DNA from 2 places in the Longispora sp. NPDC051575 genome. Region 1 is predicted to be linked to the other one. Evidence: riboswitches for the same ligand, from Rfam matches in the RefSeq annotation. Region 1 holds a riboswitch; the other holds the start of a gene.
What was found. Region 1 has a riboswitch for ZMP and ZTP ahead of glyA (serine hydroxymethyltransferase). Riboswitches for the same ligand answer to the same signal wherever they lie in the genome.

Region 1 (5,072 bases):
CGTGCGGCCCGCTGTCAGCGGTGCGGCAGCCCGGCGGCCGAGCGGTGTTCCCGGCCCCGCGGTGGCCCCCGGGCGGCGGGTAACTGGCAACCTTCCGGGTCGTTAGACAGGAAGCGGGAGGAGGTGGGCGGATGACGATACTCATCACTTTCGCGCTCGCCGTGGCCGTCGTCGCCGACGCGTTCTGGCTGCGCCTGCTCGCGGCCCTGGTCGCGGGCGGGGCGTGGCTGTACCGCCGCCGCCCCCGTCGCCTGCCGGCCGCCCGGCGCGCGGACCTGCGGGCCGCCCTGGAGAAGGACGCGCTGGACCTGAGGTTCCAGCCGGTCGTGGACCTGGCCGACGGCCGGACCGCCGGGGTGGAGGCGTTGCCGCGCTGGCACCATCCGAAGCTCGGCTGGCTGGGTCCGGCCGAGCTGCTCCGGATGGCCGCAGAGGCGGGCCTCGGTCCCCTGCTCGGTGCCTGGGTCCTCGACCGCTCGTGCCGCCAGCTCGCCCGCTGGCTCGCCGACGGCCGCGACCTGTGGATCACGGTCCGTGCCGAGCCCGCCGAACTGGAGTCCGTCACGTACGTCGCGGGCGTCGCCGCGGCCCTGACCACCCACCGGGTGCCGGCGGCCCGCCTGGTCGTTGAGGTGACCGGGCCGGGCGATTCGCGCCAGGTCACGAGCCAGCTCGCGGGTCTGCGCGCACTCGGCGTCCGGGTCTGCCTGGGGGGTACGGACCTGGGGCCGGCCACCATGCGGCAGTTGCGCCGGCTGTCGGTGGACCTGGTGAAGGGTTCGGGCCCGGCGACGGCCGTGGTGGTGACCCTGGGCCGCCGCCTTGGCTACGAGGTGGTCGCGCAGGACCTGGGCACGGCGGAGGCGCTGACGACGGCGAAGGCGGCCGGCTGCCGGTACGGGCAGGGGGCCGTTCTGGGCCGGGCCGCCCCCGCGGAGCACGTGGAACCCCTGCTGGAGTGGGCGGCGACCCGACGCGCGGGCTGACCCCCGGGCCGAGCGCCGACCCCGGGCCGAGCCGGGGGCTTACTCCCGGTCGGGAACGCCCGGCTTGGCGGGGGCGCTCCGGGCAGCCCAGACGAACCGCCGGACACCGGTCACACCCCACCGTAACCATCAAATGCTCTTGAAAAGACCCCGGCGCCCCACAAGAGCGGGGCGCCGGGGTCCGGGAAGTGCGTGGCTACTCCGCCGCGTACCCGGGCATCGGGTAGGCCTTGAGCAGGTCGGACACCTCGCCGGCGATCCGGTCGAGCTCGGTGGTGTCCTCCTTGAGGGCCGCACCGATCGCCTCGTCCATCCATGCGGCGACCTGCGGCATCTGCTCCGGGGTGAGGCCCCGGGTGGTGAGCCCGGCGGTGCCGAGCCGGATGCCGGACGGGTCGAACGGCTTGCGCGGGTCGAACGGCACCGAGTTGTAGTTCAGCTCGATCCCGGCGGCGTCGAGGGCCTGCGCGGCGGGCTTGCCGGCGATGCCCTTCGGCGTGAGGTCCGCGAGGATCAGGTGGTTGTCGGTGCCGCCGGAGACCAGGTCGAAGCCGCGCTCCACGAGGGCGGCGGCGAGGGCCTTGGCGTTGGCGACGACCTGGTGGGCGTAGACGCCGAACTCGGGGGTCGCGGCCTCCTTGAGGGCCACCGCGATACCGGCCGTCGTGTGGTTGTGCGGGCCGCCCTGCAGGCCGGGGAACACGGCCTTGTCGATGGCCTTGGCGTGCTCGGCGTTGCACATCAGCATCGCGCCGCGCGGGCCCCGGAGGGTCTTGTGCGTGGTGGTGGAGATCACGTCGGCGTACCCGACCGGGGAGGGGTGCGCGCCACCGGCGATCAGGCCGGCGATGTGCGCGATGTCGGCGAGCAGGACCGCGCCGACCTCCTTGGCGATGGCCGCGTAGGCCGGGAAGTCGATGGTGCGCGGGATGGCCGTGCCGCCGCAGATGATCAGCTTCGGCCGGTGCTCCAGGGCCAGCTCGCGGACCTTGTTCAGGTCGACGAGGCCGGTCTCCTTCTCGACGCCGTAGTGCACGGCGTTGAACCACTTGCCGGTGGCCGAGACCGACCAGCCGTGGGTCAGGTGGCCGCCGGCCGGCAGGCCCATGCCGAGCACGGTGTCGCCCGGGTTCAGGAAGGCCAGGTAGACGGCCAGGTTCGCGGGGGAGCCGGAGTAGGTCTGGACGTTCGCGTGGTCGACGCCGAACAGGGACTTGGCCCGCTCGATCGCGATCGTCTCGATCTGGTCGATGAACTGCTGGCCCTCGTAGTACCGCTTGCCGGCGTAGCCCTCGGAGTACTTGTTCGTCAGGACGGTCCCGGTCGCCTCGAGCACGGCGGTCGACACGTAGTTCTCCGAGGCGATCATGCGGATCTTCTCGAACTGGCGCTTCGCCTCGGCCTCGATCAGACCCGCGATCTGCGGGTCCTCGGTGGCCAGGTGCGAGATCGATGGCTCGTGCACTGCTCGTCTCCAGACATGGTTTTCGCTGATCCCGGCACCCAGGCGCACGGTGCCCGGCGAGTGTCGCTTCCCGGTGGTTTATGCCCACCCAAACCCGCGCCAGTCGCGTACTTGTCATGCTAGTCGACCTGCGGCGGGCTCCCATCACGAGATCAAGCCGTTATGCTTCGCCGCCATGGGACTCACGCCCGCGGAGGGCAACGCGATTCTGGCCGCCAACTTCGCGCCCTGGGTGCTCGCACTCGGGCTCGTCGTCGAGGAGGTCGGGGAGGGCGCCGCGACGCTGCGGCTGCCGTGGTCGGCCGACCTGGCCCGGGAGGGCGGGGCGCTGTCGGGGCAGGCGATGATGGCCGCCGCCGACACCGCGTCCGTGATCGCCCTGTCGGCGACCCGGGGCGGATTCTTCCCGATGACGACGGTGCAGCTGTCCTCGACGTTCCAGCGGCCGGTCGTGGGCGAGGACACCCTGGTGCGCGCGTCGGTCACGAAGGCCGGCCGGAGCCTCGCCTTCGTGACCATCACGCTGTCGGCGTCGAAGGGCGTGGCCGCCGAGGTCTCGACGGTCTACGCGCTCCTGGCCTAGATCTTTCGACGGGTACGGGCGGGCGCCCGGCACGGGTGCCGGCCCGGTCCGGCTACGGCACCAGCCGGTACGCCCCGTCGGACGCGCTGGTCGCCATCGAGGCGTAGGCCCGCAGCGCCGCCGACACGGGCCGCACCCGGTCCACCGGCGTGTACGGCCGGTCCCGCTTCTCCTCGGCCACCCGCCGCGCCTCCAGCTCGTCGTCGGCGACGTCCAGCCGGATCGCCCGGTTCGGGATGTCGATCACGATCGGGTCGCCCTCGCGCACGAGGCTGATCAGCCCGCCGGCCGCCGCCTCGGGCGACGCGTGCCCGATGGACAGCCCCGAGGTCCCGCCGGAGAACCGCCCGTCCGTGATCAGCGCGCACGCCCGACCGAGCCCGCGCCCCTTGAGGAACGAGGTCGGGTACAGCATCTCCTGCATGCCCGGCCCGCCCTTGGGCCCCTCGTACCGGATGACCACCACGTCGCCGGCCACCACCTGGTTGCCGAGGATGGCGGTGACGGCGTCGTCCTGCGACTCGTACACCTTGGCGGGTCCGGTGAAGGTGAGACAGTCGTCGGGGACGCCGGCGGTCTTGACCACGCAGCCGTCCGGGGCGAGGTTGCCGAACAGGATGGCGAGCCCGCCGTCGGCGGAGTAGGCGTGCTCGACGGACCGGATGCACCCCTCGGCCGCGTCGGTGTCGACGCTCGACCACCGGTTGTCGGTGGAGAACGGCTCGACGGTGCGCACCCCGCCGGGCGCGGCGTGGAACAGCTCCAGCGCGGCGGCCGACGTGGATCCGCTGCGGATGTCCCACTCCGCCAGCCAGGAGTCCAGGTCCGGGGAGTGCACCGACCACACGTCGGTGCGCAGGGCGCCGCCCCGGTGCAGCTCGCCGAGCAGGGCGGGGATGCCGCCGGCCCGGTGCACGTCCTCCATGTGGTACTTCGGCGAGTTCGGCGCGACCTTCGCCAGGCACGGCACCCGGCGGGAGATCTCGTCCACGTCGGCGACGTTGAAGTCGACCTCTGCCTCGCGGGCGGCGGCGAGCAGGTGCAGGACGGTGTTCGTGGAGCCGCCCATGGCCACGTCGAGCGCGACGGCGTTCTCGAACGCGGCCCGGGACGCGATGGCCCGGGGCAGCACGGACATGTCGTCGTTGGCGTAGTACGCGTCGGCGATCCGCACGACGGTGCGCCCGGCCTCCTCGAACAGCCCCCGGCGCATGGCGTGCGTGGCCAGCACGGAACCGTTGCCCGGCAGGGCCAGCCCGATGGCCTCGGTGAGGCAGTTCATCGAGTTGGCGGTGAACATGCCCGAGCAGGAGCCGCAGGTCGGGCACGCCGAGCGTTCGATCTTGTCCAGGTCGCTGTCCGAGACGGCCTGGTCGGCGGCGGCCACCATCGCGTCGATCAGGTCCAGCTTGTGGGTGACGACCCCGTTCATGGCGACCGTCTTGCCGGCCTCCATCGGGCCGCCGGAGACGAACACGGTGGGGATGTTGAGCCGGAGCGCGGCGAGCAGCATCCCGGGCGTGATCTTGTCGCAGTTGGAGATGCACACGAGCGCGTCGGCGCAGTGCGCGTTCACCATGTACTCCACCGCGTCGGCGATCAGCTCCCGCGACGGCAGGGAGTACAGCATCCCGCCGTGGCCCATCGCGATCCCGTCGTCCACGGCGATCGTGTTGAACTCCTTGGACACCCCGCCGGACGCCTCGATCGAGCCGGCGACGATCTTCCCGACGTCGCGGAGGTGCACGTGGCCGGGTACGAACTGCGTGAAGCTGTTCGCGATGGCGACGATCGGCTTGCCGAAATCGCCGTCCGTCATGCCGGTGGCACGCCACAGGGCACGCGCGCCGGCCATGTTCCGGCCATGGGTGGAGGTCTTCGACCGCAGCTCAGGCATACCACGAGTCTCCCACCGCCCTCCGGCGCCCGCCATCGGCCCGCCGTACGCCCACTGGGCGGGAAAACTCCGTGACAGATAACGGACACGCTGTGTGTCCCGAATCAGAGAAAAGTTCGGCACAGTAGATCTCGTGCCCCC
Region 2 (5,072 bases), on a different contig from region 1:
ACTGGCGCGCCGCCGAGGAGAAGCTGAACGCGTTCCCGCAGTACACGACGGAGGTCGACGGGCAGAACATCCACTTCGTCCACGTGCGCTCGGCCAACCCGGACGCGCTCGCGTTGCTGCTCGTGCACGACTGGCCGGGCTCGTTCACCCAGTTCTCCGAGGTCATCGCGCCACTGGCCGAGGACTTCCACGTGGTGGTCACCTCCACGCCCGGCGTCGGCTTCTCCGGCCCGCACGCCGGAGCCGGCTGGAACACCGGCCGGATCGCCGGCGCGTTCGTCACGTTGATGGCGCGCCTCGGCTACGGGCGCTACGGCGTGCAGGGCAACGGCGGCGGCGCGTGGATCGCCGCCGAGATGGGCCGCCAGGACCCCGAGCGGATCGTCGGGCTGCACCTCAACGGCCTGATCACCTTCCCGTCGGACGACCCGGCGGACTTCGAGGGCCTCACCGAGCTGGAGCAGGGCCGCCTCGGCCGGCTGCAGAACTTCCGCGACGACATGATGGGCTTCAACGCCATCCAGTCGACCCGCCCGCAGACCCTGGCGTTCGGCCTGCACGACTCCCCCGTCGGGCAGCTGGCCTGGATCACGGAGAAGTTCCAGGAGTGGACCGACGCCGCCGCCACGTCCCCCGAGGACGCGGTCGGGATCGACAACCTCCTGACCAACATCAGCGTGTACTGGTTCACCGGCACCGCCGGCTCGTCGGCCAACCTGTACTACGAGTCGGCCCACGACCCGGCCGCCTGGGCCCCGAAGCCGCGCGGCACCGTGCCCACGGCCGTGATCGCGACCGCCACGACGGACGTGGCGATCCGTCGGTTCGCCGAGCGCGACCACAACGTGACCCGCTGGACCGAGGTGGAGCGGGGCGGCAACTTCCTGTCGCTGGAGCAGCCGGCGACGCTGGTCGACGACGTCCGGGAGTTCTTCCGCGCGGTCTGAGGACGACGACGTCCCTGCCACGGTCACCGGATGACCGTGGCAGGGACGTTTTCAGGCCCGGGCCCGGGCCGCGTCGAGGGTGTGCCGCAGCAGCAGGGCGGTCGTCACGGGACCCACTCCGCCGGGTACGGGGCTCAGCGCCCCCGCCACCCCGGCCACCGAGTCGGCGTCGACGTCCCCGACCAGTCCCCCGTCGGCCGTCGGGTGGGTGCCCACGTCGATGACGGTCGCACCCGGGGCGACGTGTCCGGCGCGGATCAGTCCGGCCCGGCCGACGGCCACGACGAGGATCTCCGCGCGCCGGGTGACGGCCGCCAGGTCGGCGGTGCGGGAGTGGCAGACGGTGACCGTGGCGTCCCGGTCGAGCAGCAGGTGCGCGAGCGGTTTGCCGACCACCGTGGACCGGCCGACCACCACGGCCTCCCGACCCTCGACGGGTACGCCGTGGTGGTCGAGGAGCGCGACGACGGCCTCGGCGGTCGCGGGCGGGTACGCGGGCAGGCCGCAGACGAGCCGGCCCAGGCTCTCCGGGTTCGCGCCGTCGACGTCCTGGGCGGGGTCGATCGCCAGGGCCACCTCCCGGGCGTCCACACCGGCGGGCAACGGGGTCTGCAGGATGACGCCGTGCGTGCCCGGGTCGGCCGCGAGCCCCCGGAGGGCGTCGGTGATGGTGGCGGTGTCGGCGGCCGGGCCGAGGTCCACCACCTCGCAGGTGATGCCGACCTTGCCGGCGGCCGTGGCCAGGGAGCGCACGTACCAGGCGCTGGCCTCGTCGGCGGTGGCCGTGACGATCGCGAGCTTCGGCGCGGGCCCCTGGGCGACCCGGGCGGCGACGTCGGCGCGGATGGTGGCCGCGAGTTCCCGTCCGGACAGGTTCACGCAGCCAGCCCCTCACGCACGTCGGCGGTGACCCGGTCGGCGCGGGCCACGAGTTCGTCGACCCCGGCGAGGGTCGCGAGCAGGTCGCGGCGCGCGTCGGGGTCGGTGATGCCGGCGAGGTTGACCTCGACGTTGACCCGGGAGGTGGTCACGGCGGCGCGCGCGGCCTCGGCGGCGGCCGCGACGTCGGTGACCACGTTGCGGTTGCCGACGGGCAGCAGGTCCTCGGCGAGCGCGACCAGCCGGGCCGCGACGGCGATCACGGCGGCCGGCGGGCGCGCGGCGTCCACCAGGGCGGCGGCCAGCACCTCCCGGGGCCCCTTGTACGCGGCGGCCACGGCGGCGAACGCCTCCGCGTCCTCGGCGACCAGGGCCACGGCGCGGCCGCGCAGCTCCTCGGCCTCGGTGAGCACGGCGGTGATCAGGGGCGCGTGCCCCGCGTACTTCGGGCCGTCGCTGTAGCGGGCGACCATCGCGAGCAGGGCCGCGCCCTGGGCGGCGTGCAACGCGGCGGCGGCCCCGCCACCGGGGGCGGGACTGCGGCTGGCCAGTCGGTCGAGAAATTCCTGCACGGCGAACCTCCGTCGGTGGGACAGAGGTGCCCAGGCGGACGACACCGTCACGTGTGTGTGCTGCCGCTCCCCGGTGGTGATCCACCTTCGCCAGTCGCGGCACGGCCGAATCTACCAGGGGCCGCCGGCGTCGCCTGGCTCCGCAGTCGCCGGAGCGCACCCGGCCACGATCCCGTGCGGGCCGGCGACATCCGGGAACCGGCCCAGGGCGGCGTCACCAGGTGGGACGCAGCCGGCCCGGCGCGGCGACCCGGGCCAGGTCGGTGACCAGGGCCCCGACCCGGTCCTCGCCGAGCACCTCCGCCCAGCGCGCCACCGCCTCGGCCGCCGCGGCGTCGGCGGCCCGGGTGCAGGCCCAGCCCCGGTCGGTGAGCGTGACGAGCCGGGCCCGGGCGTCGCGCGGGTGCGGCTGGCTGGCCACGTACCCCTTGCGGGTCAGTTCCTCGATCAGCTGGCTGGCGGCCTGTTTCGTGACGCCCAGGTGTTCGGCGACCTGTCCGACGGTGGCCCCGTCGGGGGCGAGCCGGACGAACGCGAAGCCGTGCGCGGGGCGGACGTCGTCGAAGCCGCGGGCGACCACCCCCGCGTGGATGGCCTCGCTGAGGGTGTTCGCGGCGGCGAGTACGAGGTAGGCGAGCGCGCGGTGGTCGGTACCCATGAAAGCAGTTTGACAGCACGGACAAGATCGTTGACCATTTAGACAAGCTACTTGTCTACTTCTGAGGAGTCACCGTGCCTGTCGTCCGCCCCTCCGACGCCGTCGTCCACGAGATCCACGGCGCGACCTTCACCTCCTACGCCGCCCCGCGCAGCGGCAGCGCCGAACTCGCCGCGTGGCAGGTCGACGTCCCGGCCGGCACGACCGGCGTCCCGCACCGCGTCACCCGGGAGGAGGTGCTGCGCATCACCGCCGGGTCGGCCACGGTCACGCTGGACGACCGGAAGCACGACGTGACAGCCGGCGACGTCGTCATCGTGCCGGCCGGCGGCCTGTTCGGCATCGACACCGGGGCCGAGCCGCTGACGGCGTGGGTCAGCACCAGCGTGGGCCTGCGGGCGGCCCTCGCCGACGGTTCGTGGATCACGCCCCCGTGGACGGTCTGATATTCCGCGAGGTTGATCACATTGATCGTTAAGGTGACCCACCGTATCGTCGACAGGGAACTTGAGCGCTCAAGCACCGTGGAGGACAACGATGATTGCTCCGGCCGGAATACGGACCAGGGTCCCGGTGCCGCTGCGTTTCGGCGACGGTTTCACCACCCCCGCCGAGATCGTGACCTTCACCGGCCTCGCCGACGGCAAGGAACACCTGGCGATCGGCCTCGGTGACGTGACCGGCGTGGACGTGCCGCTCGTGCGGGTGCACTCCGAGTGCATGACCGGCGACGTGTTCGGCTCCGCCCGGTGCGACTGCGGCCCGCAGCTGCGCGAGGCCGTCGAGCGGATCGCCGAACACGGCGGCTGGCTGCTGTACCTGCGCCAGGAGGGCCGTGGCATCGGGCTGTACGCGAAGCTCGACGCCTACGCCCTCCAGGACACCGGCCTGGACACGTACGCCGCGAACCGGGCCCTCGGGCACGCCGACGACGAGCGCGACTACACGGCGGCCGCCCAGATGCTCACCGCGCTCGGCGCGCCCCGGGTCGACCTGCTGACGAACAACCCGGACAAGGCCGCCCAGCTGCGCGCCCTCGGGGTGGACGTCCGCGTCCTCGCCCGCACCGGGGTGCACGCCACCGAGGCGAACCTGCGCTACCTGCACGCCAAGGTCGAACGGACGGGTCACACGATCGACCTGACCCCCGCCGCCTGACATGCCGAACAGCACGCTGGCCGAACCCCGCTGGCTGAACGACTCCGAGCGGCGCGCGTGGCTGGCCTACCTGGTCACGACGCGCCGCCTGGAGGAGGCCCTCGACCGCCAGCTCCAGCGGGACTCGGGCCTGCCGCACACGTACTACATGATCCTGGCCATGCTGTCGGAGACCGACGGCTGGTCGCTGCGGATGAGCGACCTGGCCGAGCGCACGCACTCCTCGCAGAGCCGGCTGTCGCACGCGGTGGCGCGCCTGGAGGAGAACGGCTGGGTCATCCGCAAGAAGTGTCCGTCCGACCGGCGCGGCAACTGGGCCACGCTGACCCAGTCCGGGTTCGACACGCTGGCCGCCGCCGCCCCCGGGCATGTCGCGGCCGTCCGGCGGCACCTGTTCGACGTGTTGACACCCGAGCAGGTCGAGCAGTTGGCGACGATCAGTGAGGCGGTCCTGGGGCGGCTGGGCGAGGTCGAGGAGGCCTGACCGGCCGCGGCCGTCAGTCGTGGTCGGAGCCGGGTGGGACGTTTCCATCGGTCTCGGGTTCGAGCGCCTCAGATCACCTTCGCGCTCGTCAGCCGGCGCCATCCCGGCACGGCCCGCCACAGCCGGCCGACGAGGATCGTGGCCACAGCGAAGACGACCCAGGCCCAGACGGTCATCCGGCCGCCGGTCCAGACGCCCTGACCGTGGTCGAGGGTGAACGTGGCCGCGTCCTGGATGAAGCTGAACCGACTGCTGGTGAAGGTGCCCGTGGCGTCCGGGTTCGCGGCCATGAGCCCTTCGTTGAAGGCGAGGACCCGCTCTGTCAGCAGCGACTGGATGAGTAACTGTCCGGTCATGAAGAAGATGAACGCGGT

Region 2: it holds a riboswitch for ZMP and ZTP, as region 1 does, so the genes downstream of both, AB0M43_RS08475 (cyclodeaminase/cyclohydrolase family protein) here and glyA (serine hydroxymethyltransferase) in region 1, are expected to answer to the same signal.

Annotation. Positions count from the first base shown of each region.
Region 1 is NZ_JBFAZP010000012.1:11,381-16,452, reverse strand. It holds gene AB0M43_RS32635 (EAL domain-containing protein) at 132-986, shown strand; gene glyA (serine hydroxymethyltransferase) at 1,183-2,451, opposite strand; ZMP/ZTP riboswitch at 2,481-2,568, opposite strand; gene AB0M43_RS32625 (PaaI family thioesterase) at 2,627-3,034, shown strand; gene ilvD (dihydroxy-acid dehydratase) at 3,087-4,931, opposite strand.
Region 2 is NZ_JBFAZP010000003.1:213,160-218,231, reverse strand. It holds gene AB0M43_RS08485 (epoxide hydrolase family protein) at 1-947, shown strand, start outside; gene AB0M43_RS08480 (bifunctional 5,10-methylenetetrahydrofolate dehydrogenase/5,10-methenyltetrahydrofolate cyclohydrolase) at 999-1,826, opposite strand; gene AB0M43_RS08475 (cyclodeaminase/cyclohydrolase family protein) at 1,823-2,398, opposite strand; ZMP/ZTP riboswitch at 2,420-2,506, opposite strand; gene AB0M43_RS08470 (MarR family transcriptional regulator) at 2,613-3,056, opposite strand; gene AB0M43_RS08465 (cupin domain-containing protein) at 3,131-3,502, shown strand; gene ribA (GTP cyclohydrolase II) at 3,594-4,214, shown strand; gene AB0M43_RS08455 (MarR family transcriptional regulator) at 4,216-4,698, shown strand; gene AB0M43_RS08450 (hypothetical protein) at 4,767-5,072, opposite strand, start outside.